Regions from separate parts of the Blautia sp. MSK.20.85 genome, predicted to be linked through region 1. Evidence: predicted binding sites of a transcription regulator. Region 1 holds the regulator's gene; each other region holds the start of a gene.
The links. The regulator HrcA, encoded in region 1, represses chaperone genes, less so after heat shock. The targets are predictions, from matches to a motif close to TGTTAGCACTCNNNNNNNNNGAGTGCTAACA.

Region 1 (10,338 bases):
TCTCACCTGTGATCAATCCGAGACAGCGGTCTTTTTTTGCAAAATGCTCGGCAATACGCATCATGTATCTTCTCATAATGATGGTAAGCTCATCATGTGGGCACTGGTCGTAAATATAAAGCTGGATATCTGTAAAATTAACTACATGGAGACGGATCGGTCCGCTGTATTTGGCTACCAGGCGGGCAAGATCCACGACCTTCTGTTTTGCACGCTCGCTGGTGTAAGGCGGTGCATGGAAATATACCGCATCGATCTTAACGCCACGTTTTGCGATCATGTAACCGGCAACCGGGCTGTCGATTCCGCCAGAAAGAAGCAGCATGGCTTTTCCGTTTGTTCCGATAGGCATTCCGCCTGCGCCCGGAATGGTCTGGGAATATACATAGATCTTGTCACGGATCTCCACAGAAAGATCCAATTCCGGATGATGAACGTCTACACTTGCCTCCGGGAACGCATCCAGGATACGTCCGCCAAGCTCTGCGCTAACTTCCATGGAGCTAATCGGATAGGATTTCTTTGCACGGCGTGTCCAAACCTTAAAGGTTCCGTTAAAGTCCGGATGCCACTGTTTCATATAGCTTACTACGTCTTCGGCAAGTTTCTCAAAGCCCTGCTCTTCGTAGATCATAACCGGGCAGATACCTACGATACCGAATACGTGCTGCAGTGCGTCTACAGCCTCATCGTAATCATAATTCTCCGGGCAGAATACATAGACTCTTCCCTGCTCTTTTTTTACTTCAAAATCTCCCTCGATCTTGGAGAGCGCAATCTCCATCTGATGTACGAGAGCATCTTCAAAACGGTAGCGGTTTTTTCCCTTCAGGGCGATTTCCGCATATTTGATCAAAAATGCATGTACTAACATAAAAATTCCTTTCTTGTGTGTTCTCTATCGACGTGCATACCTGCGTAACATCGGGATGGTTTTTCCCAGGGCTTCCAGGCAGTAATCTACTTCTTCGAAAGTATTCTCCTCACAGAAACTGATGCGGACGGTACTCTCCACATCTGCTCTTGAAAGTCCCATAGCTGTCAGTGTTGCACTTGGTTTTCTCTTATGACTGGAGCAGGCACTTCCTGCGGAAATATATACTCCGAATTCTTCCAGTGTATGGAGCAGGACTTCGCTTCGGACCCCGTGGAAAGTCACACTCATGATGTGCGGTGCCCCTTCTCTTAAAGGCATTCCGTTGATGGTGATGTCTCCAAGCTTTGAAAGTCCCTCTGCCATCCGTTCTTTCAGGTCATAAAGGTGCTGTATTTTTTTATCAAAATCTGTGTATACCATATCTGCGGCAACGCCAAGGCCTGCGATCCCCGGCACATTGTCTGTTCCGGAACGCATACCGTTCTGCTGTCCGCCGCCAAGGATCTGCGGCTGTACTCTTACTTTTTCGTTAATATAGAGAAAGCCTACGCCCTTTGGTCCATGGATCTTGTGGCTGCTCACAGAAAGAAGATCGATCCCCAGCTTTTTCGGATAGATACGATACTTTCCGAATGCCTGGATGGCATCTACATGAAAAAGTGCTTTCGGGCTTTTTTCGTGGACGAGCTTTCCGATCTCTTCTACCGGCATCACAGCTCCCACTTCATTGTTCACATACATCACAGACACCAGGATCGTATCCGGGCGCAGAGCTGCTTCCAGCGCTTCCAGTTTCACAACTCCCTGATGATCCACAGGAAGGATGGTCACCTCATAACCCTGGTCTTTCAGATAGGCAAAAGGCTGGGCCACTGCCGCGTGCTCCACTGCCGTTGTAATGATATGGTTTCCCATACGCTTGTTGGCTTCCACGCCGCCGATAATAGCAAGATTGTCCGATTCTGTTCCACCGGAGGTAAAAAGAATCTCTTTTTCATTCACTTTCAGTAATTTTGCAAGGGTCTGGGCACTTCTGCGGACATAATTCTCCGCTTCCATTCCCTTTTTATGCATGGCAGAAGGATTTCCGAAATCTTCTGTCATGGTTTTGCAGACAATATCCTTTACTTCATCGAAGCATCTCGTTGTCGCGGAATTGTCAAAATATGCTTCCATAATCTATTCATCCTCCAGTTGAAACATCAGAACAGAAAGTACTGCGAGTCCCGCGGTTTCTGTCCGTAAGATCCGGTGTCCCAGGGTGATGGGTTTCGCACCGGCTTCCATGGCATCTGCCACTTCCTGCTCTTCAAAACCACCCTCAGGGCCGATAAAGACACCGATGCTTTTTCCCGGTTCGATCGACCGGATCAGTTCCTTTGTCTCTTTCATCCCTTTTGCAAGTTCATAAGGGATCAGCAGAACATCCAGTTCTTTTGCGTAAGCAAGAGCTTCTTTAAATGTCATCACAGAATGGACTTCCGGAACAAGCATACGCTTGGACTGTTTTGCCGCACTTTCCGCAATCTGCTGCCAGCGGGATACTTTTTTCTCTGCTTTTTTGTTATCCAGTTTTACCACACATCGTCTGGTTGAAACCGGAACTACGGAATATGCCCCAAGCTCCACAGCTTTCTGGATGATCAGCTCCATCTTATCAGCCTTCGGCAGTCCCTGAAAAAGATAAATACGGTTCTGCAGCTCATAATCCGGCTCCTGTACATAGAGGATATGAAGCAGGACTTCATCCTCCCCCGCGTTTTCGATCACACAGTGATATTCTTTTTCCTTGTCGCTGATCCAGAGCTCCTCGCCTTTTTTCATACGGAGCACGTTTACGATATGGTTGACGTCACTTCCTGTGATATGGATCTCATGTCTGTCCCCGTCAATCTGATGAGGTTCCACAAAAAATCGCTGCATGAGATCAGTCCTTTCTTGCTGTCACAGATACCCACTCGCCCTGATGAGTCACCTCAACAAGAGTCAGACCAGCGTCTTTTACAGCCTTCACTACGACATCCTCCTTTACATCCAGAATGCCTGATGTAATGTAGTAAGCGCCTTTTTTCATCTGTGCAACGATCACCGGAGTCAGCGGTACCAGAACATCTGCCAGAATGTTTGCAGTTACGATATCATATTTCTCATATCCAACCTGATCCTGAACTTCTTTGTCATCGATGATGTTTCCGATCATCATGTCAAAGGATTTCTCCTCGATCTGGTTTGCTTCCTTATTTTCGGATACTGCCGGAACGGCACATGGATCAAGGTCTGTACCAACTACATGGCCTGCACCAAGCTTCAGTGCAACGATCCCCAGGATTCCACTTCCGGTTCCCACATCAAGGATCTCCATTCCCGGCTTCACAAATTTCTTCAGCTGACGGATCACAAGCTGTGTGGTCTCATGCATTCCTGTACCAAAGGCAGTTCCTGGATCAATGTGGAGGATCATCTTGTCCTTATCTTCTGCCTTCACTTCTTCCCAGGACGGTACGATCAGAATATCATCCACATAAAACTGATGGAAGTACTGTTTCCAGTTATTGATCCAGTCCTTGTCCTCTGTCTGGGATTCTGTGATGGTTGCCTCTCCGATATCCACAAAGCTTCTCAGATCCTCCAGTGCAGCCTTCACATCTTTCAGGATTGCCTCGGTATCCGCATCCTCTTCCAGATAGAAGTTCAGATATGCGATCCCGTCATCTGCTGGTCCTTCCGGCATAATATCCACAAACATCTGTGCCTTATCCTCATCGGTCAACGGCTGCTTGTCCTGGATCTCCACACCTTCAATTCCCACCTCGGCAAGTGTACAGATCACAATATCCTCTGCCTCTGTTTTTGTCTTAAGTGTAAAACGGTTCCATTTCATCTTTTATATCTCCTTATGCTGTATACACATTTACGGATTTTCATTCCAGTCTGTCGCCTGTTTTCTATTGTCCCGAAAACGGGCACTTCTTTTAATATACACGAATACAGAAAAAAAAGAAAGAGGCATTTTGTGCCTCTTTCCTGTTTTCACTTTATTTATTCCTCAAACATTTCCTTAACTTTCTCACGGAAACCTTTTTTCTTCTTTTCGGTTTTTTCGGAAGTCTCGGATGTGCTGTCCTCTGACGGACGGTTTCCACATGCCGCATCAAAAGCTTCCAGAGCTTTCTTTGCTTCCTCATTGAGATTTGTCGGAGTCTGGACTACCAGTGTTACATAGTGGTCACCACGAACGTTCTTGTTACGTAATGACGGAACACCTTTGCCCTTCAGGCGGATTCTTGTATCCGTCTGTGTTCCCGGTTTCACCTCATAGGAAACCTCACCGTCAACGGTATTAATACGCATCTCACCGCCAAGTGCAGCCTGTGCAAATGTGATCGGAGCTGTTGAAAAGATATTCATATCCTGTCTCTGGAAGATCGGATGACGGGCTACATTTACCTCAACCAGCAGATCTCCTCTCGGACCGCCGTTGGTTCCCGGCTCACCTTTTTCACGGATACGGATGCACTGGCCATTGTCGATACCGGCCGGTACAGATACCTGGATCTTCTTTCTGGAAGAGGTATATCCGGTTCCACGGCAGGCACTGCATTTGTCCTTGATCACCTTACCGGTTCCGTTACAATCCGGACAGGTCTGAACATTACGTACCATACCAAACATGGACTGCTGGGTGTAAACGATCTGGCCCTGGCCTTTGCATTTCGGACATGTGACCGGTGATGTTCCAGGTTTCGCTCCGGTTCCGTGACATGTGGTACACTCATCCTTCAGAACGATCTCCAGCTCTTTCTCGCATCCGAAAACCGCTTCCTCAAAAGTAATGTTCACACGTGCACGAAGGTTGGCACCCTTCATCGGTCCATTGTTGGCCCGTCTGGTTCTGCCTCCGCCGCCGAACAGGTCTCCGAAGATATCTCCGAAGATGTCTCCCATATCCGCACCGTTGAAGTCGAATCCACCAAAGCCGCCGGCACCGCCTCCGCCGCCGTTTTCGAATGCTGCATGACCAAACTGATCATACTGTCTTCTCTTGTCGGCATCACTTAAAACGGAGTAAGCCTCTGTCGCCTCTTTGAACTTCGCCTCAGCCTCTTTATCACCCGGATTTACATCCGGGTGATATTTCTTGGCCAGCTTACGATATGCTTTTTTTAATGTTGCGTCGTCGGCGTTTTTATCCACACCTAAGACTTCATAATAATCTCTTTTATCAGCCATTGTAATTATTTCCTACTTGTCTTAGACTTCCTTGTAATCAGCATCTACAACATCATCGCCGTATCCTGCTTCATTTCCGCCCTGGGCACCAGCGTTTCCGCCCATGTTACCCATATCCGGTCCAGGACCAGCCTGACCCTGAGCTCCCTGAGTCTGCTCATACATCTTGGAAAACAGCTTCTGAGCGCTCTCCATCATCTTCTCCTGTGCAGCTTTGATGTCTGCAACCTGAGAATCAGTAAGCTCCTGTGCATTTGCTGTCTGTGCAAGAAGATCCTTCAGTGCATTGAGGTCTGCCTCAACACTTGCTTTATCGTTTGCGTCAAGCTTGTCGCCAGCTTCTTTCAGTGCATTCTCAACCTGGAATACCATGGAGTCTGCATTGTTTCTTGTGTCGATCGCCTCTTTACGTTTCTTATCCTGAGCCTCGAACTCCGCTGCTTCTTTGACAGCTTTGTCGATATCGGAATCGGACATATTGGAACCAGCTGTGATTGTGATGTGCTGCTCCTTACCTGTTCCAAGGTCTTTAGCGGATACATTAACGATACCGTTGGCATCAATATCAAATGTTACCTCAATCTGCGGAACTCCACGACGTGCTGGCGGGATTCCATCCAGACGGAACTGGCCGAGGGATTTGTTGTCTTTTGCGAACTGACGCTCACCCTGTACAACGTTGATATCTACAGCTGTCTGGTTGTCTGCTGCTGTGGAGAAGATCTGGCTCTTCTTTGTAGGAATTGTAGTATTTCTCTCGATCAGACGAGTTGCGATACCACCCATTGTCTCGATAGACAGAGACAGTGGAGTAACATCCAGAAGAAGGATATCACCGGCACCTGCATCACCTGCAAGTTTACCACCCTGTACGGAAGCACCAAGTGCAACACACTCATCCGGGTTCAGGTTCTTGCTCGGCTCTTTGCCTGTTAACTGTCTTACCTTATCCTGTACTGCCGGGATACGGGAAGAACCACCAACCAGAAGTACCTGGCCAAGCTCAGAAGCTGTGATACCTGCATCAGACAGTGCACGGCGAACCGGCTCTGCTGTCATCTCTACAAGATCATGTGTCAGCTCATCAAATTTAGCTCTTGTAAGGTTCATATCGAAATGCTTCGGTCCCTCAGCTGTAGCTGTGATGAACGGAAGGTTGATGTTTGTTGTTGTTGCGGAAGAAAGCTCTTTCTTAGCCTTCTCAGCTGCCTCTTTCAGTCTCTGAAGAGCCATCTTATCATTGCTTAAGTCTACGCCCTCTGTTCTCTTGAACTCAGCAAGCATGTAATCTGTGACTTTCTTATCAAAGTCATCTCCACCAAGACGGTTGTTACCAGCTGTGGAAAGAACCTCGATAACACCATCACCGATCTCGATCACAGATACATCGAATGTACCACCGCCAAGGTCGTATACCATGATCTTCTGCTCTTTCTCATTGTCAAGACCATATGCAAGAGCTGCTGCTGTAGGCTCGTTGATGATACGTTTTACATCAAGACCTGCGATCTTACCTGCATCTTTGGTAGCCTGACGCTGAGCATCGTTGAAGTAAGCCGGAACTGTGATAACTGCCTCTGTTACCTTCTCACCAAGATATGCCTCTGCATCCTTTTTCAGTTTCTGAAGGATCATTGCGGAGATCTCCTGTGGAGAATATTTCTTGTCATCGATGGTTACACGGTAATCGGTACCCATCTCTCTTTTGATAGAGGAGATCGTTCTGTCTGCATTTGTAACTGCCTGACGTTTTGCAGGCTCACCTACCAGACGCTCTCCTGTTTTTGTGAATGCTACAACGGATGGTGTTGTTCTTGCGCCTTCTGTATTTGCGATAACTGTCGGCTGTCCACCTTCCATTACAGCTACACAGCTGTTTGTTGTACCTAAGTCAATACCAATAATCTTTCCCATGATTTTTTCCTCCTGTTTTAGTCTGTATCTGTTAAAATAAAGTTTGTTGTCAGTTAGTTCGCAACCTTCACCATACTGTGGCGTACTACGAAATCCTTGTAGGTGTAACCCTTCTGGAATTCTTCCACCACGATGTTCTCTCCAACCTCTTCATCCTCCACATGCATCACTGCATTATGGAAATCCGGGTTGAATTCCTTTCCCACTGCTTCGATCGGCTTCACACCAAGCTCATCCAGTGTTGTGGTAAGCTGCTTGTAGATCATTTTCATTCCATCTGCAAAAGCATCACCTTCCTGTGCCTGTGCAAGACCTCTTTCGAAGTTATCCACAACCGGCAGGATCTTTTCAACGATCTCTTTTGCTCCGATGATGTACATGCTGGATTTTTCTTTTTCCGTTCTTTTACGGAAATTATCAAATTCAGCCATGGTACGCTTCAGGCGATCGGTAAGTTCCTCCACCTTCTGCTCAGATTTATCTTTTTTCTTCTTTCCGAAGAAGGAAGTTTTTGATTTTTCTTCTTTTTTATCCTCTGAGGCAGCTTCTTCGCCTGGAGTATTGTTTTCTTCCTCCGGCAGATCTTCTCCCTCCGGTGTCAGGTTTTCTTCTTCCTGATCTCCGTCAGTTACGGGGATTTCCTTCTCCGCTTCCTGCTCTTCGGATGTTTTCTTTGTTTCCTCCGACACTTTTTTTCTACCGCCTTTCTAAGTTTTCTTCTTTTTCAAAACGTCATCCAGATGATTCTTAAGTTCCTTCAGACTGTCCACTACATTCTCATAATCCATTCGTTTGGGACCGATGATCCCGATGGTTCCGTACATTCCGTCTCCCAGTTCATATCTGGCAGTTACAATGCTGCAGTCCTTCATGGTCTGGATTGGCATCTCATCACCGATGTAAACCTGGATTCCTGTATTCTCTCCATCTGACATCTGTTCTTTTACAAGATCGGCAAGTTCATGCTTCTCCTCAAATGCGGAGATCAGCTCCGTTGCCTTCTCTTTATCGGCAAGCTCCGGATACTTGAAGATGTTCGTTGCACCTGAAGTATAGATCTCCATATCTTCCTCTTCCACATGAATGGTGGCTGCCACTGCATCCAGAACCGTTGCCACCACACCGCTGTGGCTGCCTGCCTGTTCCTTCAGTCTGGCGATCATCCCAAGATTGATATCCTGGATCGGGATCCCATTGAGATTGGTGTTAAGAAGAAGATTCAGTTTCAGGATCGTCTGGTCGTCCATTTCCTCATCCAGATTGATGATCTGGTTCCGGACTGTGTTGTTGTCACTGACAACTACTGCCACAAGCTGAAGCTCGCTCATTCTCGACAGCTGGATGAACTTGATCTTGTTGCCACTGTACTGCGGAACGGAAACCATGGTAGCATAGTTGGTATTGGAAGCAAGAACTTTCGCAACCTTCTTAAGCACCTTATCCATCTTATCTGTCTTCTCAATGATCAGATCTCGCAGCTCTGCAACCTCTGCTTCCTTCTCCTTCATCAGCTCATTGACGTAAAGTCTGTAGCCTTTATCTGAAGGAATCCTTCCTGCTGAGGTATGAGGCTGGACGATATAGCCCATATCTGTCAGGTCTGACATTTCATTTCGGATCGTTGCGGAACTGACATTGAGATCCGCATACTTGGAAATGGTCCTGGAACCAACCGGTTCTCCGGTTTCCATATAGGTCTTGATGATTGCTTTTAAGATTTTTTGCTTGCGCTCATTCAACACCTCTTCCATGAATCCATCTCCTTTCCTTTTTATTCTTTCCTGACGGATGTTGATTCTTTTTTTACATCTGTTAGCACTCATTTTAGTGGAGTGCTAACATCTACAGTCTTTAAGATATCACCATGTAAAATATTTGTCAATATGTTTTGAAAAAAAGTTCTTATTTTTTCAAAACAAAAAAAGCATCAGTACGATGCTTTTTTGTAATACTGGTCTATGCAGTTCTGTGCCCCGGCAAAAAATTCCGCTTCTGTTTTCTGTCCCAGCATATATTTCTGAAATTCCGTTCCCATGGACGAAACGGCTTCTATGGAATCGGCACACAGTGGTCTTGCTTTCAGCTTATAATCTTTCAGATATTGCCGGATCATTTCAATGCCATCCAGATCAAAATTCTTATCCTCGATCACATCCAGTCTTGCCGGACACATTTTTGTCAGCTGTCCGTAATTTTTACTGGCCTCATATCCGGACACATACTGAAGGAACTTCAGAGCTGCTTCTTTATGATCAGAATTTTTATTCAGTACATACTGCCAGGTTGCGATATTGGTCACCTTCTCGTCAAATTCCGGAAATGGTGCCATATGGATCTTATCTTTTCCATACACGCCTGCATTCTGAAAAGTACTCAACACACCGGTATACATAAACATACATCCATACTGGCCGTTTATAAATTTTTCATTCAGCTGGTCATGCTGGTCGATCAGATTCTCCTCTGATATCATCCCTGTATCCAGCATTCGCTTCATATATTCTGCCGCTTCTCTTGTTTTCGGATCCGTCCAGTCTGTATAATCTCCTCCGAAAAAATCGACATACTCGCTGATACTATTATATATGTAAGAAATCTCCCATGCATCCCCATATGCATATTTTCCCGTATTCTGAAGCTTTTTTTGAAGGATCTCAAGATCACTGAGACAGGAGAGTCTGTCCAGACCAGCCTGATCCAGCAATTCCTGGTTCACCCAGAATGCCATGATATCCATCCTGAACGGTACCGAAAAAATATGTCCGTCTGACATGCATATTTCTTTCAGGTATTCCTGCAGAAAATTCGCCGCTGTCTCCTCTGTCATAACCGTATCTTCCAACGGAAGAAGAAATCCCTTATGTTTAAATTCGGATATCATCTCATCATTTACTGTGATCAGATCAACAGAATCATCTCCTGATGTCAGAAGAGTTGCTATTTTGGCCTGGCGATTGTCCGCATTGGCCGGACATTTTTCAATATGGATCTTTATTCCAAGATCTTTTTCCGCCTGGCTGATAAAAAAATCAAAGCCTTCTGTGCCTGCATCCACATGAAGGATCGTCAGTTCCTGTCTGTTCTCCGGCACAATATCAGATGCAGCCTCCTTCTTCTGGACTCCACATCCTGTCACTGCCAGAGCCAGGGCAAATACCCCGCAAAATACCTGTTTTTTCAATCTCTACCACCCTTTTTATCTGGGCCATCTATCCTCTTTTGACATCAACGGCTGGAACGGTGCATGAGGAAGTGTCTGATACCAGTACGCTACACTTGCCACATCATCCTGTCGTTCAAACAGGCCACGGTATCCG
Region 2 (10,338 bases), on a different contig from region 1:
AGACCGGGAATCCTGTGAAAATTCAATTCAATCGGATTGCAGTTAAAAGTCGGCAGATATTTTGACGGAATATAATCTTCATGGCGAACGATCCGAAGCTTCGGCGCATTTCTGTCAAGCCATTGCGGAACATGTCCCCAGGTAACAAACCATACTGTATTTACCCAGGGCGCAAACTTTTCTACTCCGCGGAACCAGTACCTCAGATTATTCCAGTCCCGATATCTGTTCTCTCCTGCATCCGTCCCCTTTGTCGGACTGTAACGCTGAAATTCTTCTCTCCAGGCCGGATCTGATCCATCTACCCAGGGAATGACAAAATCAATTTTTTCCATTTTTTATTCTCCGTACAGTTTTTTCAATCGTCGCGCCTCCCGGCAAATATCAAAATGTCCTTCTACAAGTCCCTGATAAATCTCTTCCTTCCCGACTCGCGGCCTTTTTCCTGCTCTTACCACAGTTTCTGCCCATTTTTCGGGAGATGTTCCAAGAGAAAGTGGTTTCAACTGTCCGGGAATCACATTAACTTCTCTGGAAATTGTATCTGAAATCACACAGGTAAGTCCGTTAGCCTGCGCTTCCACAAGTGCAAAGGGCAATCCTTCGTAAAGAGAAGGAAAAAGAAATACATCCATCGCAGACAGAAAGGCTCCGATATCTGTTCTCTTTCCCAGAAAAAACACCTTATCCTCCAGGTTTTCACTCTTTACCCGTTCCAGAATATTTTCATACTGACCGCCTCTGCTTCCTACAAGTGCCAGCACAGCATCCGGTCTCTTCTTCAGGATCTCCTTAAAAATATCCAGAAGCCCCTCATGGTTTTTCTGTGGATCAAACCGTCCTACATGACCTACAACAAACCGGTTTCCCCAGCCAAACGCACTGCGGACAATCGCACGATGATCTTCCGAAAAGAGATAGCGTTCCATAGATATCGCATTGTGTACGATAACTACCTTACCGGCATCATAATCTTCATTCCCAAACAGCCATCTTCCCGCCACCTCCGAACACGCAAAAAAATCTGTGGCATATCTTTTGATGCGGGCACGGTTGCACCAGTGCATGAATTTTCGTACCATTCCCGGACAGGAAGAATTATGAGAATGAGCGATCACCTTCCTGACTCCGGCTTTCGATGCCAGCTGCAATGGAACAATATTGGCTGCGGACAGCATATTCACATGCACCACATCATAATTTCCTTTTTTTAATATCTGTTTAAATCGTTTCACATATCCCAGATAATTCTTTTTCACATTGGGAACATAGAAAATCCTGCCTCCAAGTGTTTTTATTTCTTTTTCATAAGCGATCTTACCATACATGCAGACAAAATCGAACTGCACATCCATTTTCGAAAGCTCCCGGTAATAATTCATGACGAAAGCTTCCAAGCCTCCTCCTATGTTACCTAAGCCAACCTGCAATACTCTCACTTATATACCTCTCTTTATTCTGGATAACAGATATCCACTTTTCTATAGATCCATATTACAAATATAACATAAAATTAACATATGGTAAATGTTATTGTAACATTCTCTCTGATATTTTCTGTAATTTCGAAATTTTTATGTATTGCAGGAAATTTTTAATCGAATCCGCGCCAAGCGGATATCTGAAATCCACATTCAGCCCAAAAAAGGCTCTGCCACAGGGGCAAAGCCTTTTTTTGATGTTTTTTATTTGGTAAGAACCATAAGGATATCGTTACTTCTCTTTACAAATTTTGTCATTTCTTCAGAAGAAAGCTGCTTATGGCTCATCATAGCCAGATCATAAAGCTGTTCGCAGATTACCGGCACATGTTCAGATTCCTGATTCTCAGCTATAAATTTCACCAGTGGATGATTTGCATTCAGAACAAGTACCTCCTGTCCTCCGAACATATTCGGATCCATTCCGTACATGTTATACATCTTCATCATATCCTGCATACGGCGACTCTCTTCCGGAAGAGTGATCATCGCTGCTGTTCCCTCATTTTTCAGCTTTTCTACCTTTACTTCCAGTTTATCTTTACCCAGATTTTTACGGAATACATCGGTCAGAGTTTTAACCGTTGCTTCATCTGTCTCGCCATCCTCACGAAGCTCTTCTGTAAGATCTGCGTCAATTCTCTTGAACTGTACGTTCTGATCCTGCTGCTCAAGATGAGAAATAAACTGAGAATCGATCACATGTTTAAGGATTACCGCATCTTTACCGGCCTCACGGAACATATTGATGTACTGGCTCTGCTGTACCTCATCTGTTACGTAATAGATCACTGTTTTCTCAGGTTCCTCATTCTTGGATTCCTCGGAAGTTTTCTCTTCTGTCTTCTCTTCTTTCTTATTCTCCTCAATACAATCTTTCAGAGTAAGATATTTGCCATCCAGATTTTTGAAAAGGATATAGTCGTTCATCTTTTCGCCGAATTTCGCATCTTTGATGCAGCCAAATTTGATAAACGGACTGATATCATCCCAGTATTTCTCATAAGATTCTCTGTCTGTCTTGCACATTCCAGTCAGTTTATCCGCAACTTTCTTGGTAATGTACTCGGAGATTTTCTTTACAAAACCATCGTTCTGCAGTGCGGAACGGGATACATTCAGTGGCAGATCCGGGCAGTCGATCACACCTTTCAGGAGAAGAAGGAATTCCGGGATCACCTCTTTGATATTGTCTGCAATAAATACCTGGTTATTATAAAGTTTAATTGTTCCCTCAATGGAATCATACTCTGTTCTGATCTTCGGGAAATACAGAATACCTTTCAGGTTAAACGGATAATCCATGTTCAGATGGATCCAGAACAGTGGCTCTTTGTAATCCATAAATACCTTACGGTAAAACTCTTTATATTCTTCGTCTGTGCACTCATTCGGATGTTTCATCCAAAGCGGCTGTGTATCACTTAAAGATACCGGACGTTTGTTGATCTTTACTTTGTCCTTTGCCGGAGATACCTCTACAACTTCTTTTTCACCTTTTTCGTTCTCTTTCTCCTCTGTCTTGGCATCTTCGTGGATATGTTCAACAACTACATCATCCTCACGGAGATCTGCCTCATCGATAGTCTCATACTCCTGCTCTGCATTTGCTTTGGAAAGATAGATGTTTACCGGCATGAAAGAACAGTACTTCTCGATCACTTCACGCATACGGTACTCATTGGCAAACTCCAGGCTCTCCTCATTAAGGAAAAGTGTGATCTCAGTTCCTGGTTCTGTCTTGTTTCCATCTGTCATCTCATATTCTGTACCACCGTCACAGGTCCAGTGAACCGGTGCAGATCCTTCTTTATAAGAAAGCGTATCGATGTGTACCTCATCCGCAACCATAAACGCGGAATAAAATCCAAGTCCGAAATGACCGATCATCTGATCATCTGTTGTCTTATCCTTATATTTCTCAAGAAATTCTGTTGCACCGGAAAAAGCGATCTGTGTAATATATTCCTCTACCTCATCTGCAGTCATACCGATACCATTATCAATAAACTTCAGGGTTTTCTGATCTGGATCTACGATAACATTTACTGCCGGTTTATAGCCATCCGGGAATGTATAATCACCCATAACTTCCAGTTTTCTCAGTTTGGTGATTGCGTCACATCCATTGGAGATCATTTCTCTTACAAAAATGTCATGATCGGAGTATAACCATTTCTTGATGATCGGAAAAATATTTTCACTGTTGATTGATAAACTTCCATGTTTTGCTGACATGTATGTCACTCTCCTTTTGTTTTTTATTTCCTATGTTCCGGTAAACCCGGAAACCTGTTGTTTTTTTCAATAAATATATACTAATACGACTTTTTGCAAAAGTCAAGAAAAATTTAGCACTCGCCATTTTCGAGTGCTAGTAACAATGTCGGCTATAAATTTTTCATACGCAAAAAGATTCCCCTCACACATTTCTCATGCACGAGGGGAATCTTTTATAATTCTGCTTTTATTTTTTCTTTCTGCGGTATATAAGAATTCCTCCAATACATACAACTGCAGCGATCAGGATGATCACAAATGTCATGATCGGTGTACTGTCTCCTGTCTGTACCGCTGATTTCTGGCTGGACTGCGTAACTGCAGGGCTTGGTGTTGCTGTAAGGATCTCCGCCTGTGACACAGTAAATGTAACTTTGCTTTCAGACTGGACATCTGTATCTGTCCATCTGGAGCCGTCATATCTCTGCTGCACAAAATTGACTTTCAGTGTATACTCGCCTGGTTTGCTTACGCGGAAAGTTGCTGTATATGGTTCCGAATCCCAGTCACGCTTTTCCGTAATCTGCCAGCTCCTTGGCTGGAAACGGGTATCTCCCTTCACCGGATTGCTGTTATCCATACCAGCGCCTACCGCTGTGAAAGTGATTTTCGTGTTTGTATCATATTTTCCATTGGGATCAATTCCCGTGATCTTGTTATCAGATTCCTTTACCCCGGAACCTTTATATGCATTTACAGTAATACTTACCGCAATCACCGTACTGATCTTGTCAGGATTTTTCACACCATCGGGGAGTGTAACAGTTCCTTTTACATTGAATGTCTGTCTGTCCACAGAGGAAGGGTCATAAGAACAGCCTTTCACATCCCATTTCACAGAAGCTTTCTGTTCTCCCTTTGTTGTTGTGATCGTCACAGTTTCCGGAAGTTTCAGCGCTTTCTGTGTTTTCTCTGTCCCATTTGGAAGATCTGTGATCGATGATGGTTTTCGGATTCCGGTAAGATCATTCTCTTTCTCACTGTTATCAGTATTTTTTCGAACACTGAAATACGCAGTAATATAAGCAGATACATCTGCACTGTTGGAAATTACAATGTCTTCCAGATATTCTTCTTTGGAAAGACCCTTCTTCGGCTGCACTGTAAAGGTTGCACTTTTTCCCGCCTCAAGCTCTGTCTGTGAAAGAGCTCCTACGGTATAATTTTTTCCGGTTGGCTGCTGCAGTGTGATTTTTGTGTTACCGGTGTTGGTAACTGTTACAGTCTGTGCTTCCGGAAGATCTTTATAACCTTCGTTCACCGTACCGAAATTCAGACCTTCTTCCGGTTTGACCGAAAGATCATACACCGGTTCCGGTTTCGTTACAGTAAAGGAGACCGAAACGTTCTCATCTATATTTCCATCTTTATCTGCAATTCTGATCTTGCCACTGTATTCTCCTGCAGAAAGGCCGGTTTTGGGCTGGATAGTAAAAGTTGCCTGATTATCTTCGCCCGGATTGAGTACCTCAGCAGAAAGAGCTCCTACTTCAAAATTCTTGGCTGTTGGCTGTACCAGACGGATCGCTTCCGTACCTGTGTTGGTAACTGTTACAGTCTGTGCTTCCGGGGCATTGGAATATCCCTGTTCCAGCTCTCCAAAATTCAGATCTTTTGGGGTAATATCTACAGAATTTTCAGTGAAACTGTCCCCATTTACCAATACGCTTGCTTTCACAGCTGCTGACGCCTTATTGTCCGACGTGGCAAAAACAAGATCTTCCTCATATGGATCATCTTTTGCTTCCAGTCCCAGCTTTGGCTGAACTGTAAACATCTGCTCATCGCCCTGGGCAAGCATGATTTCTCCATTATTTTCACCTTCACTGACAGGTTCAATATCAAAATTGTCTGACTGCGGCTGTTTCAGAGTTACCGTTTCTGTACCTGTATTTCTTATGGTTACAGTTCTTGTCTGATCAACCTCCGTATAGCCCTCTGTCAGGTCATCAAAAGGAATCTCTGCAGGATCTGCTGTCAGTTCATACTGTCCTTCTTCACTGTCGGATGGTTCCGATGCTTTCCCCGCATCCGCGTTCCCGTTATTCCCGTCATCTGTCTGTGCTTCTACAGTGAGATCCGCCTCAAAGAAAACATCCACACCTTCTTCTGTCTGATATGTGATCAGATCTTTATATTCTCCGGCGTTCAGTCCCTCTCTTGGTTTTACCCATACCGTAATCTGCTCTCCGCTTTTCAGTGGCTGTCCATTAATATCTTCAGCCATGAAATTCTCCGGAGAAATTTCTTTAAAATTCAGATCTGCAGTTCCGGTATTGGTAATCGTAACATACTGTACTTCCGGTATCTCTGTGTAACCTTCTGTTACAGTTCCGAAATTTAAAACACCACTTCCGTCTTCTGTGGATACAACTGCGGAATATGTAAGTTCTTCTGTTGAAGCACTGTCACCATTCTGTGCTTTCGTTTCCCCTGTCTCAACAGTTTTTTCATCAGATCCGGCTGTCGTATCTGATGAATCCTCTGCCTGATCTTCTGTCGAATCCTCTGTCTCTTCGGTATTTCCGGAATCTGTATCAGTTTCTCCCAATCCGGTGATCGTAATGGTGCTGTCCTGAGAATCCTGCTCCAAAGTCTCATCTGATCCGCTCTCGCTGGTAGATGTTTCTGTCTTCTTCTGCTGTGCAAGAGCTTTGGCATCTTCCTCCGTTGCGGAAACTTCCTGTGTTGTTACAGTAAGTTCGCCACTGATTCCCATTTCTTCTTTTCCTGTGATCTTAAGAACAATGGGAAATCCCAGATCCTTTTCTTCAACCTTATAGGTTTTATCTGTTCCTACTTCGGTGAGCACATCACCATCTTTCAGCGACCACGAAAAACTCACATAATCATCTGTAATTCCTTCTGGCTTTACCTTGGAATAATCTGCGCTTAAGGTAACACCTACTGCAATTGTTCCCTTAACTTTCAGTTTGCCATCCAGAGCTCCCTGGGGAACCGCAGCGGCAAACACCATAGATGGAAGTAATGTAACCATCATAAGCACGGCCATGATCACTGCCAGTACTCTGTTTTTCCTCATATTCCATCCTCCTTTACATCCTTATGTTTTCCTGCATTTTCAGATTTATGCATTCTTTCCTTTGTTGATGCAAGTTTACCATATTTAATTTTCAAGGATGTAATTTCTGCTTTCCGTTTTTTCTCTCAGCCTTCAACAATGAGATATTTTCCATCTGGAAGTTTAAACACTTCACTTTCTTCTTCCAGTTCTTTCAGGGAAAGTCCCTCTACATCTGCACCCATTCCATCCAGATATTTTTTTACATCTTTCAGAGAATCCAGCACTACTGCCATACAGTCTTCCAGAAATGCCTCTGCCTCTTCAAAATCATCTGCTACCGGCTCATCAAAAAGCTGTCCCTGTTTTTCCAGAAATGTCTGGACATATTCTTTCTTATACATTTTAAAAAAGTCCTCCTTTATTTATTATTTTTCTTCTCATAAATAGCAACCAGTTCCAACGGTACCGCTGCTACAATGTCTGCGCCGTTTTCTTCCAGTTCCCTGCGGTCACGAAAGCCCCAGAGTGCACCTACTGTATACATTCCGGCTGATTTACCTGTCTGCATATCCGTTTTTGTATCTCCGATATACATGCATTCTTCCGGTTTTACTCCGAATTCTTCCGCGATCTTTAACGGACCATCCGGTGCCGGTTTCCTTCGGATTCCCTCCTGCTGTCCCATTACTTCGTCAAAAACATCTCCATAGATCGCTTTTACGACTTTCTGTGCCGCAATATGCGGTTTATTAGAACATACGGCCATTTTTAATCCCGCATCTTTTAGTTTCTGAATGGTTTCCGGCATATCCTTATATGGTACAACTTTATACAGGGGATCTTCATCAAATTTTTTACGGTAAAGTTCCCGGACTTCTTCATAATGGACCAGATCCGGATCTCCGGCATCGATCAGACATCTTTTGATCAGCATATCCGCGCCTTCACCGCTGTAATAACGGAAATTATCTGTCGGCTGCGGTTTCAGGGAAAACTTTTCCATGATCTCATTTGCCACATATGCCATGGACTCCAGTGTATCTGCAATCGTTCCATCCAGGTCAAAGATACAAGCTTTTATCATTTTGTCATTCATCCTCTCAGGTTTATTCCAAGTTTCTTTGTCTCATAGATCAGCCTTGCCACAGGCAGTCCGACTACATTGTTGTAATCGCCGCGGATTCCTTTCACATAAGCACCCCAGGCACCCTGGATTCCGTAGCTTCCTGCCTTATCCATAGGATCTTTACTGTTTACATATTCTGCGATCTCTTCCTTTGTTACCGGGTAAAAAATTACATCTGTACATTCATGAAACGTATGAACTTTCCAGTTTTCTTCTTCTCTTACAAGAACTGTCACACCCGTATATACCTGGTGTGTATTTCCCTGCAGCATACTCAGCATCTTCACTGCTGCCTCCGGGTCTGAAGGTTTACCAAGGATCTTTCCTTCATAGGAGACTATGGTATCCGCTCCGATTATAAGAATGTCCGCCAGATCATCCGCCTGTTCTTTTTCCAGCGCATGTGCGGTAAACATGGCCTTTTGGAAGGAAAGTTCCTCAACCACCTTCGAGGGCTCTGTGCTGGTGATCCGTTCTTCACCACTGGCAGGTTTTACCTCAAATGTGATTCCCACCTTGCTTAAAAGCTCCCGTCTCCTGGGAGATGCAGAAGCAAGCACAATCTTTCTCATGTGTGTATTCCTCTCTTTCTGTGTTATCAGTATAACCTTTTACGGAAGGAGGTGCAACCGGAATTGTCAAAAGAGAATTCCTTCCGGATCATAAAATATAATACGCCGGGATTTCTGTACATCCCGGCGTACTGTCTTTTATATATAATTTGCTGTTTTGATCTTATGCCTTCGGCAGTTTAAAAGAACTCTTAAGAGACACAATACGGTTAAATACCGGTGCGCCCTCTTTGGAGTCATGGATGTCTGCACAGAAGAATCCGTTGCGGACAAACTGATAACTGTCGTAGCCTTTTGCTTTCAGAAGCTCCGGCTCAACATAAGCGCTCGTCACGGTGAGAGAGTTTGGATTTACATTGAGAGATCCGTCTTCTTTATTGTAAACACCCTTCTCTTCATCTACGATGTTCTCGTAAAGTCTTACCTCAACTTTACCTGCATTGGATGCCTCCACCCAGTGGATGGTTCCTTTTACCTTACGTCCGTCCGGTGCATTTCCACCTTTGGTTTCCGGATCATAAGTACAGTGAACCACACGGATCGTTCCGTCATCATCTGCTTCATATCCTGTGCAGGTTACAAAATATGCATTCATAAGACGGACTTCATTTCCGATATAAAGACGTTTGTATTTCTTCGGAGGCTCTGCCATGAAATCATCACGTTCGATATAAAGTTCTCCGCTGAACGGAATCTTTCTGGTTCCAAGTTCCTCGTTCTCCATGTTGTTCGGAGCTTCCAGGTACTCAACCTGTCCTTCCGGATAATTGTCGATCACAAGCTTGATCGGATCAAGGATCGCCATCATACGTGGACGTTTCAGTTTCAGATCCTCGCGGATGCAGTACTCAAGCATTGCGTAATCCACAGAACTGTTGGCCTTGGAAACGCCACAGAGCTCTACGAATTTACGGATGGATTCCGGTGTAAATCCGCGGCGGCGAAGTGCGGCGATTGATACCAGTCTCGGATCATCCCAGCCATCTACGATTCCGTCTTCAACAAGTTTCTTGATGTAACGTTTACCGGTGACAACATTGGTAAGGTACAGTTTGGCAAACTCGATCTGTTTCGGTGGATGCGGATACTCCAGTTCTTTTACAACCCAGTCATAGAGCGGTCTGTGATCCTCAAATTCCAGAGTACAGATGGAATGAGTCACGCCTTCGATCGCATCCTCGATAGGATGAGCAAAGTCATACATCGGATAGATGCACCACTTGTCTCCAGTGTTGTGATGTGTCATACGTGCTACACGGTAGATAACCGGGTCACGCATGTTCATATTCGGAGATGCCATATCGATCTTTGCACGGAGAACTTTTTCTCCGTCTCCGTATTTGCCCTCACGCATCTCCTCAAAAAGCTGCAGGTTCTCTTCTACAGTACGGTTTCTGTATGGGCTCTCTTTACCTGGTTCTGTAAGAGTTCCTCTGTACTCACGGATCTGGTCTGCAGTCAGGTCGCAGACAAATGCCTTGCCTTTTTTGATCAGCTTCACAGCGGCCTCATACATCTGGTCAAAATAATCAGAAGCAAAGAAAAGTCTGTCTTCCCAGTCTGCGCCAAGCCATTTTACATCAGCCTTGATGGATTCTACAAATTCGGATTTCTCCTTTGTCGGGTTTGTATCATCGAAACGAAGGTTAAATTTTCCGTTGTATTTCTTTGCAAGCCCATAGTTTAAAAGAATGGACTTAGCATGTCCGATATGAAGATAACCATTCGGTTCCGGTGGAAAACGTGTATGCACAGTGTCATAAACGCCTTCTTCAAGATCTTTGTCTATAATATTCTCAATAAAGTTTTTGGAAACTGTCTCGTTGTCCATGATTCTCCCTCCTAGATATCGTC
Region 3 (10,338 bases), on a different contig from region 1:
TCCGATGATATTAAACTGAACCTGGCAACGCCGGATATCCGTATTGAAGCGCCGATTCCGGGAAAAGCGGCTGTGGGAATCGAAGTCCCAAATAAAGAAAACAGTCCGGTTATGCTTCGGGATCTTCTGCAGTCCGACGAATTCAAAAATGCAAAATCCAAACTTTCCTTTGCAGCAGGTAAGGATATTGCCGGTAAACCGGTTGTAGCGGATATTGCCAAGATGCCGCATCTTCTGATCGCGGGAGCTACGGGTTCCGGTAAATCGGTATGTATCAATACCCTGATCATCAGCATTCTTTACAAGGCAACGCCGGATGAAGTGCGTTTGATCATGATCGATCCGAAGGTGGTAGAGCTGAGTGTATACAATGGAATCCCACATCTGTTCATTCCGGTTGTCACAGATCCGAAGAAAGCTGCAGGCGCATTGAACTGGGCCGTTTCCGAGATGACCAGCCGTTACAATGCTTTTGCGGAATATGGAGTACGTAATCTGGGTGAATATAACAAGAAAGTTGCCAATATGCGAGTGCCGGAAGGCGAGAAAGCTCCGGAAAAAATGCCACAGATCGTGATCATCGTGGACGAGCTTGCAGATCTTATGATGGTTGCACCCGGAGAGGTTGAGGATGCGATCTGCCGTCTGGCTCAGCTTGCACGTGCGGCGGGAATCCATCTGATCATTGCGACTCAGAGACCGTCTGTTAATGTTATTACAGGACTTATCAAGGCTAATATGCCGTCAAGGATCGCATTTTCGGTATCTTCCGGTGTGGATTCCAGAACCATTCTGGATATGAATGGTGCAGAAAAACTTCTTGGAAAGGGCGATATGCTGTTTTATCCTCAGGGATATCAGAAGCCGGCCAGACTGCAGGGCGCTTTTGTTTCCGACGAAGAAGTCAGCGCTGTTGTGGAATATGTCTCTGACAAAAATCAGGGTGCAGTTTATGATACTGCAATTGAAAAACAGGTGAACACAGCCAGTGCTCCCGGAGGAGCAGGCGGCGGCGACCGGGATGTGTATTTTACAGAAGCAGGCAAGTTTATTATTGAGAAAGAAAAAGCTTCTATCGGTATGCTCCAGCGTATGTTTAAGATCGGCTTTAATCGTGCGGCAAGAATCATGGATCAGCTTTGCGATGCCGGTGTCGTGGGACCGGAAGAAGGAACGAAACCCAGAAAGGTTCTTATGTCAGCAGAAGAATTTGAAAATTATCTGGAGGAGAACGGCGGATGAAGATCAGTATCCTGACAGTAGGAAAGATAAAAGAGAAATATTTAAGAGATGCGATCGCAGAGTATTCCAAGCGCCTTGGCCGTTACTGTAAGTTGGAGATCATAGAAGTATCCGATGAGAAGACACCGGATAATGCAAGTGAAACAGTGGAGGAGGCTATCCGTAAAAAAGAAGGAGAACGCCTTCTGAAATATATCCGTGATGATGCTTTTGTGATCACATTGGAGATTGCCGGGGAACAGCTTACTTCGGAGAAGTTTGCAAAAAAGATCAATACCCTCGGCATCCGTGGAGTCAGCCATATCCAGTTTGTGATCGGAGGTTCCATCGGCCTTGGAAAAGAAGTTCTTGCGAGATCAGATTATGCGCTGAGTTTTTCGAAGATGACTTTTCCACATCAGCTGATGCGTGTGATCCTTCTGGAACAGATCTACCGCAGTTACCGGATCATCAACGGAGAGCCATATCATAAATAAGAATGAGAGAGCGGCCTTTCACAGCTATCTGTGGAAGGCTGTTTTATATCTGAATTTCTACAGAAAAAGTAAAAATTGACAAAAAAGATTGACGAAACTAACTCGTTATTGTATAACAAAGTTATAGATAATTAACTAATATCATGGCAGAGGGAGTTATTCGGTATGAAAAACAGAAAACGAAGATCAGCTGCAGTATTGGCCGCGGGTATGTCTGTATTACTGGGAGCAGGTACGATCACAGGTGCCACGGAGCAGACAGATGCAGATAACAGTATCCGCAAGGAAGAAACTGTTTATGTTAATACAGAGGCAGACGGGACAATAAAAGAGATTACCGTGTCAGAATGGCTTAAAAACGCAAAGACATTATCTGATTCGACAATCACGGATATTTCAGATTTAAGTGATATCAAAAATACAAAAGGTGATGAAGGTTTTACCCAGGATGGAAAAACGCTTACCTGGGAAACAGATGGAAGAGATATTCATTATGAAGGAAAAACAGAGAAAGATCTTCCAGTGACTTTTTCCTATGACGGAGTCTTCGCTTTCCGGGATTGATTACAGTACCATGGATGAGGGAACCAGGGCGGCGGTGCAGGCTGCACTTGAAGCAGTCCAGGCCGCCAGAAGCAGTGCGGACGGAATTGATACTTCCTCTCTGAAAGGACAGCCGTCAGATACTTCACCATTAAAAAATGCAGCAGATACATTGAAAAGTACTGCATCTTCCACAAGTACTGCCGCACAGAAAACGCAGGGTGCTGTTCAGAGTCTGAATGCACTGGCAGATACCGTGGATTCAACAGGAGGGGCGATCACAGAGCTTCATGATGCGGTCAATAAACTTGAACAGGAGGTACAGGATCTGGCAGGAGATGGCCAGAAGCTTAAAAATACCGGAAGTTCACTGGATGATCTTGGAAAACAGCTTTCTGATACGGTAAAAACTATGGATAATGCCCTTTCGGATCTTGGAAAGCAGCTTCCGGGAATTCAGACAGAGATCAGTACATTAAAAGATACGGCAGATACACTGTCTCAGAAAAATAAGAAAATTCAGTCTGGCTATCAGAGTAATCTTTCGGCAGCAGGAGAGCAGTTCGAAAAGAACGCAGATACGCTGGATACACTGGGAAATGCTGTGAATTCAGGAATTACCGATCTGCAGGGCAAAAAAAATAAAACCGCAGATTCGCTGATAAATGGAGCTTCCTCTCTGGAAAAGACAGGAAAAACACTGACAGCAGGAAGTAAACAGATTGAAGAAGCCCTTGCACAGCTTCAGAGCGGCGTTCTGGCACTTTCTTCAAACAGCAGTACTCTGACATCGGGAGCGGATCAGCTTGTTTCGTCAGGAAAACAACTGAACGATGGTGCCAGCCAGCTTGCATCTGGTGCCGGAAGTCTTGCGTCCGGAACTCAGGCTTTGAAGAGCGGAATGCAGACACTGTCATCTGGAGTGGGAACTTTGTCTGACGGCGCGGATAAGCTGAAAGATGCAAGCGGTCAGGTGCAGGAAGGAATCAGCAAGCTGAGTGAAGGTGCAAAGACTTTAAGTGACGGACAGACAAAGTTCTATAAAGAAGGTGTGAAAAAACTGGATGACGGTGTGAACAAAGATCTGAAGAATGTTATTGACCGTTTTAAAGCTCTGAAGGCGGAAGATGTTTCCTATGACAGTTTTACACAGCGTTCAGACGATATGGAGGGCAGTGTGAAATTTATTTATGAGACAGAACCTATAGAAATCAGCGACAAAGAATAAAAACGATAGGATCCTGATGAAACTGTGTGGATTGCGGTAAATATCTTGACAATTTCCGGATTTGTAGTATGATAAGAAAAGAGTAGCACTCGTATTAAAAGAGTGCTAATAAATACAGAAAGAAGGAAATAAACATGGCATTAAAACCAGTTGCAGACAGAGTAATCGTGAAATATTTTGAGACAGAGGATAAGACAGCATCCGGTATTGTTCTTCCGGACAGCTCCAAAGAGAAGACACAGCAGGCAGAAGTTATTGCTGTTGGTTCCGGTAGGATCGTAGACGGGAAAGAAGTTCCGATACAGGTAAAACCCGGCGACCGTGTAATCTACGGAAAATACACAGGAACTGAGATCAAATACGAAGGTGAGAAATATCTGGTCATCAATGCCGATGATATTATTGCCATTGTAAAAGACTGATGAAGAATTTTTACCGTAATTTTCTGAAATTATGCTCCATGCTGGTTTTGCAGAATGTAGTAACTTTAAGTGTCAACCTTGCTGACAACATTATGCTTGGTGCATTCAGCGAGACTGCATTATCCGGAGTAACCACTGTAAATCAGGTATAGTTCGTCTTTCAGCAGCTGCTCATGGCGCTGGGAGACGGACTTGTCATATTCGGAAGTCAGTACTGGGGAAAGAAAGAGACAGAACCGGTGAGAAAGATCAGTGCCTGGGCCATGCGCACAGGCATTTTTATTGCTCTCATCCTGTTTTTTCTGGCAAGCTTTTTTCCACGTCAGCTGCTGGGGCTTTTTACAACAGACCAGACAATTATTGAAGCCGGTCTTTCCTATCTTGCGATCATCCGTTTTACCTACTTTTTTTTTGCAGTGACACAGATTTTGTTGGCTACGCTGCGCTGTGTGGAAATCGCGGGGATCGCTTTCGGGCTTTCTGTCATGACTCTGATAATTAACTGCAGCATCGGTCACCATGGGAAAAACGATAGGTTCCGGAGATCTGAAGCTTGCAAAACTCTATTCCAAGAAACTTCAGAAACTTTTTGTATTCATGGGAATTATCTGCGGCGTGCTGCTTTTCTTTATCCGTATTCCGGTCTTAAGCCTTTACCAGCTTTCTCCGGAAACCAGAGAAATGGCGAATACATTTCTTATTATCTTAAGCGTGGTGATGGTGGGAATGTCTTATCAGATGCCTACCAATGGAGGCATTATTCGGGGAAGTGGCAGTATTGCCTATTCCATGAAGGTGGATCTGATCAGTACCTGGGCGATTGTGATCCCGTTATCCATGTTCATGGCATTTGTGGTCAAAGCATCACCGGCCATCGTTGTGTGCTGCCTCAATGCAGATCAGATCTTTAAGTGTGTACCTGCATTTCTGAAATGCAATTACGGGCACTGGATCAAAACCATGACAAATATTTCTTGACGCCTGTCTTGCCTGTAGGTAGAATAAAAGATAAGGTTTTATGTGCGAAAGGGAAATTCCGGATAGAATTTCAGGATAGGCTTGACAAAAATATGAGGATATAGTACCATCGTACATATATCATAGTAACTCAGTGGGAAAACGGGAATACCCGCTGAGCCAGAGGAGGAACAAAGAGATGAGAAAAAAAGTACTGGCAGCGCTTCTGGCAGCTGCAGTAGCAGGAACGACTGTTATGGCAGGAACAGCAGTATTTGCGGCAGAGAACACCGAAGGAGCCAAGGCTGCCGGCGGTAATATTACAATTGCAGAAACCACAGATCCTCAGAATATCAATCCACTGTATGTTGTGGATCAGACAAGTTTTGATATGATGCAGGCACTGTACAGCCCGTTTTTTGAGATCGTGAACGGAGAGATGTATTACGGAAACGGACTTTGTGAGAGCGTGACAGCCAATGAGGATGCCAGCGAGTTTACTCTGAAGCTGAAGGACGGACTGAAATGGCATGACGGTGAGCCGCTTACTGCTGATGATGTGGTATTTACCATGCAGGTTCTGGTAGATGAGAAACAGAATGTGCCATATTCTTCTTACGGATATGTGAATGATAAGGCGGTAGAGGCAGAAAAAATTGATGATCTTACTGTAAAACTTTCCCTTGGATCTTCTTCCGCAGGATTTCTTGGCGGTTTAAGCCAGGTTTACTGTATTCCGAAACACATTTATGAAGGTGTGGAGAATATCGGAGAGAGCGATCTGAACAATGAGCCGGTAGGAAACGGACCGTTTAAGTTCGAAGAGTACAAATCCGGTGAGTACCTTAAAGTAACAAAATTCGATGATTATTATGAAGATGTAAATCTGGATTCCATCACTTTCAAGATCGTTAAAGATTCCAGTTCCGCCAATGCGGCACTTGCAAGCGGTGATCTGGATGCACGTCTGATCAGCGCGGATGATTACGATACAGTCAGTGCATACGACAACGTAAATATCAATACCTACAATTCCGGACGTGTTAATGCCATGTTCATGAATGAGCTGAATGAAGATCTTCAGGATGTAAAGGTACGTCAGGCTATTGCATACGCACTGAATAAAGAGGAATTCTGTCAGTTTGCATTCATTTCCGAAGATTATGCAGAACCGGCGGATTCCCTGTTTACACCGGATACTCTTTATTATGCAAAACCGGACAATACCTATGACAATGATCCGGCCAAGGCACAGCAGCTTCTTTCCGAAGCAGGAAAGACATCTCTTTCTCTGAATCTGATGTATATCTCCACAGACAAGACTATGGAGAGTGAGGCCCTGTATGTACAGTCTGCACTTGCAAATGTGGGAATCACGGTAAATCTTGTTCCGACAGACGAATCAACATTCAAGAATAAAACCAAGGATCCGGAATGTACAGATTATGACCTGGTATTAAGCTTTTATACTTTAGGTGAGGAACCGAGTCTTTATGCGGATATGTGCTCTTCCGACAGCCGTTCCAACTACTCCAGAATCAAAGATACGGATCTGGATGCACTGTGGGAAAAAGGAAACAGTATAGCGGATGAGACAGAGCGCAGCGACATATATAAAGAAATTCAGAATACTATCAACGATAATATGTATATTTATCCGATTGCGTATTCCAATGGATTCTATGCGGTAAATAAAGATTTCGGCGGATTTGATGAATGTCTGTTAAAGACGATTTATTATGATTATTCGAAGATCTACACACTGGAGAAATAAAACACAAATTTATAAAAGATAATCACGGAAAGGAAGTGGCTGACGCGTTTTTCGCGCCAGCCGATTTCCTGTTTTCGGGGAAAATAAAGGAGGTACATTTTGAAGAAAATCGCAAACCGTCTGGTGCAGTGTATTCTGACACTGTTTATTGTCTCCGTTCTCTGTTTTGCACTGACAAAAGCAGCGCCCGGAGATCCGGTCCTGACTTATGTGGAGCCGAATATGAGTGAAGAATACATTCAGAATTTAAGGGAAAGCCTGGGTCTTACCAAGCCTCTTTATGAACAGTATTTTCTGTGGCTGGGAAGGATTTTTCACGGGAATTTCGGAAATTCCCTGATGAATAACCGTCCGGTACTGACACAGATGCTGGAGCGTCTTCCCGCAACAGTGATCCTGATGGGAACCAGTATGTTACTGGGATTTCTCATTGCCATTGTGTTGGGATTGTATTCCGGTAAGAATAAGAACGGAATTCTGGATAAAATCACCAGTCTTTTCTGCTATGTGGGAATTTCCATCCCCACTTTCTGGTTCGGTATCATGCTGATCTACCTGTTCAGTGTGCATCTTCATATCCTTCCAAGTATTGGTATGCATTCAGACGGGGACCGCTCTTTTGGAGATCTGGTGCTTCACATGGTGATGCCCTGTGCGGTGCTGACTTTTGCCAATGCATCCCAGTATATCCGGTATCTGAGAAGCAGTACCATTACGGAGATGTCCTCAGATTATGTTATGGTGCAGAAAGCCTATGGAATGAAAGAGTCCGGGATTCTGTTCCGCCATGTACTGAAAAATGCCATGCTTCCCATGATCACAGTTCTTGGAATGAGTTTGCAGTCACTGGTTTCCGGAGCCATTATTACAGAGCAGGTTTTTGCATGGCCGGGAATCGGACAGCTGGCGGTTACTGCCGTTATGCAGTATGACTATCCCCTGATCATGGGCATTACCATGTTTACAGCACTTCTTGTGGTGCTCGGAAATCTTTTGGCAGATGTTCTGTACGCTGTCTTTGATCCGAGAATCCGCAAGGCCGGATGTTAGGAGGTGAAGGGTCATGAGAGAAAATATCTGGAAAAACATTAAACTTGGTTTTAAGACAAATAAATTGGCAGTTGCAGGAGCAGTGGCTATCCTTCTTCTGGCACTGATCTCTATTTTTGCCTTTCTGTATCCGGTGGACCCCAATGCCATCAGCGCTACAGAGAGACTGAATGCCCCTTCTATGTCACATCTCTTTGGAACCGACGATATGGGAAGGGATTATTTGGCACGTTGTATTTATGGCGGAAGAGCTTCTCTTCTGGTTGGATTTCTGTCCATGATCCTTTCTACAGCTCTTGGAGTGATTGTGGGCTCCATCAGTGGATTTGTAGGAGGAACCGTGGATGCGGTACTGATGCGTCTGGTAGATGCACTGATGAGCCTTCCTACATTCCTGATCATGATCGTTATGAACGCTTTTCTGAAACCGGGTTTACAGAATATTGTCCTGATCATTGGATTTCTGACCTGGATGAACATTGCCAGGATCGTCCGCGGTGAGACGATTTCCCTGAATGAGAGAGAATATGTTATCTATGCAAAGATTTCCGGACAGAAAAAGCTTTCTACAATTGTGCATCATATTCTTCCGAATATCATGCCGACCATTATTGTTGCCGCAACTATGAATATTGCAAACGCGATCCTGATGGAGTCCGCACTGAGCTTTTTCGGCCTGGGCATCCAGCCGCCCACAGCTTCCTGGGGAAGCATGCTCAGCAATGCACAGCGTTATATCCAGCAGGCTCCGTACCTTGCCATCTTTCCGGGTATTCTGATCCTGATCACGGTTATCAGTTTCAACTATCTGGGAGAAGTGTTGAGAAAAGTATTTGAGCCCAAGTAAGGAGGACATGCACAAATGGAAAAATTACTGGAAGTAAAAGATCTGAAAGTGTCTTTCTTTACGGATCTTGGAGAAACACAGGCAGTAAAAGATGCCGGGTTTGCCATTGAAGAGGGAGATTTTTTCGGAATTGTAGGTGAATCCGGAAGTGGAAAAAGTGTAACAACGAAATCCATTCTCCGTCTTGGCCCGTCCAACTGCAGGATTATGGGAGGAGAAATCCTTTTTCAGGGTGAGGATATTCTGAAAAAAAGTGAGGCAGAGCTCCGGGAAATCCGTGGTGGTGAGATTGCCATGATTTTTCAGGATTCTCTTTCTGCACTGAATCCGGTCTATACCGTAGGAAACAAGATGGTGGAGCTGATCCGCCGCCATACTTCCATGACAAAAAAAGAGGCAAAGGCCCGGGTGCTTGAGCTGCTGACAGCAGTAGGGATCACAGATCCGGAAAAAGCCATGCGTAGTTATCCCCATGAGCTTTCCGGTGGTATGCGCCAGCGTGTAATGATCGCCATGGCCATGAGCAGCAATCCGAAAGTTCTTATTGCCGATGAGCCTACGACAGCTCTGGATGTAACCATTCAGGCACAGATCCTTCATCTTCTTCTGGAACTTCAGAAAAAAAATAATATGAGTATCATTCTGATCACCCATGATCTGGGCGTTGTGGCACAGACCTGTAAGAGAGTAGCTGTTATGTGCGGGGGTTACGTGGTGGAAGAGGGAACGGTAGAGGAGATTTTTCTTAATCCGGGCCATCCGTATACCCAGGCACTGATCGCAAGTATGCCACGTGTGGGAGGAACTTTTGAACAGTTTCTGGAAAGAGATCTTTCTGATGGAAGCGGAAATTTATGTCCGTTTCTGAATCGCTGCAAATATGCGGATAAAACCTGCGAGGCCTGTCTTCCGAAATATTATGAATCTTCGGAGGAACATAAGATTCTCTGTCACAGAAGGGAGGAGGAAAAATGAGCAATTCTTTAATTGAAGTAAAAGATCTGAAAGTATATTTTAAACAGAAATCTCCGAAACTTCTGTCTTTTAAGCCGGGTATCCTGAAAGCCGTAGATCAGGTAAGCTTTTCCATTGAAAAGGGAAAAACTTTTGGTCTGGTAGGAGAGTCCGGAAGCGGAAAGTCTACCATCGGAAAAGCAATCCTCCGCTATCATAAGCCTACAGGAGGGGAGATCTTTTACGGAGGAACGGAGATTGGAGCCATGGGAGAAAAAGAGCTTCTTCCATACCGCAAAAAAATGCAGTCTGTTTTTCAGGACCCGTATTCATCCCTAGATCCAAGCCATACCGTGCAGGATATTATCTGCGAGCCTATGGAAATCCATAAACTGTATACGCCAAAAGAGCGGAAAGAACGTGCAAAAGAACTGATCCGGGTTGTTGGCCTTAAAGAGCAGGATCTTCTGAAATATCCTCATGAGTTTTCTGGTGGACAGAGACAGAGAATTTCCATTGCTAGGGCACTTTCCGTACAGCCGGAGTTTGTGGTCTGCGATGAGCCCATTTCCGCACTGGACGTTTCTCTCCAGGCGCAGATCGTTCAGATGCTTCAGGATCTTCAGGAAAAATACGGACTTACTTACCTGTTTATCAGCCATCAGCTGCAGGTGGTACAGAAAATCTGCGATGAGATCGGAGTTCTCTATCTGGGAAATCTTATGGAAATCGCAGATGCGGACAAGCTCTATTCCAATCCTCTGCATCCTTATACAAAAATGCTGATCTCTTCCATTCCGGTACCGGACCCGAGAGTAAAAACGCTGGACCAGATTGTGACAGAT

Region 2: a site for HrcA is predicted at 3,831-3,861, ahead of htpG (molecular chaperone HtpG). Genes of this name have one in related genera too.
Region 3: a site for HrcA is predicted at 3,570-3,600, ahead of groES (co-chaperone GroES). Genes of this name have one in related genera too.

What each region holds. Positions count from the first base shown of each region.
Region 1 is NZ_JAAIUN010000011.1:31,323-41,660, reverse strand. Features, by position in the region: gene thiI (tRNA uracil 4-sulfurtransferase ThiI) at 1-874, opposite strand, end outside; gene G5B12_RS08230 (cysteine desulfurase family protein) at 899-2,053, opposite strand; gene G5B12_RS08225 (16S rRNA (uracil(1498)-N(3))-methyltransferase) at 2,057-2,800, opposite strand; gene prmA (50S ribosomal protein L11 methyltransferase) at 2,805-3,758, opposite strand; gene dnaJ (molecular chaperone DnaJ) at 3,917-5,107, opposite strand; gene dnaK (molecular chaperone DnaK) at 5,129-7,021, opposite strand; gene grpE (nucleotide exchange factor GrpE) at 7,075-7,710, opposite strand; gene hrcA (heat-inducible transcriptional repressor HrcA) at 7,729-8,772, opposite strand; gene G5B12_RS08195 (ABC transporter substrate-binding protein) at 8,949-10,202, opposite strand; gene G5B12_RS08190 (glycoside hydrolase family 172 protein) at 10,218-10,338, opposite strand, start outside.
Region 2 is NZ_JAAIUN010000009.1:29,203-39,540, forward strand. Features, by position in the region: gene G5B12_RS07060 (Stealth CR1 domain-containing protein) at 1-335, opposite strand, end outside; gene G5B12_RS07065 (glycosyltransferase family 1 protein) at 339-1,397, opposite strand; gene htpG (molecular chaperone HtpG) at 1,686-3,719, opposite strand; gene G5B12_RS07075 (choice-of-anchor D domain-containing protein) at 3,949-6,804, opposite strand; gene G5B12_RS07080 (hypothetical protein) at 6,930-7,187, opposite strand; gene G5B12_RS07085 (HAD family hydrolase) at 7,205-7,870, opposite strand; gene G5B12_RS07090 (Maf family protein) at 7,879-8,484, opposite strand; gene G5B12_RS07095 (glutamine--tRNA ligase/YqeY domain fusion protein) at 8,648-10,315, opposite strand.
Region 3 is NZ_JAAIUN010000003.1:34,156-44,493, forward strand. Features, by position in the region: gene G5B12_RS02380 (FtsK/SpoIIIE family DNA translocase) at 1-1,242, shown strand, start outside; gene rlmH (23S rRNA (pseudouridine(1915)-N(3))-methyltransferase RlmH) at 1,239-1,718, shown strand; gene G5B12_RS02390 (hypothetical protein) at 1,884-2,282, shown strand; gene G5B12_RS02395 (hypothetical protein) at 2,254-3,489, shown strand; gene groES (co-chaperone GroES) at 3,624-3,911, shown strand; gene G5B12_RS17970 (hypothetical protein) at 3,911-4,063, shown strand; partial or broken gene G5B12_RS18225 (MATE family efflux transporter) at 4,085-4,360, shown strand; gene G5B12_RS17975 (MATE family efflux transporter) at 4,431-4,889, shown strand; gene G5B12_RS02410 (ABC transporter substrate-binding protein) at 5,068-6,642, shown strand; gene G5B12_RS02415 (ABC transporter permease) at 6,742-7,692, shown strand; gene G5B12_RS02420 (ABC transporter permease) at 7,706-8,539, shown strand; gene G5B12_RS02425 (ABC transporter ATP-binding protein) at 8,555-9,514, shown strand; gene G5B12_RS02430 (ABC transporter ATP-binding protein) at 9,511-10,338, shown strand, end outside.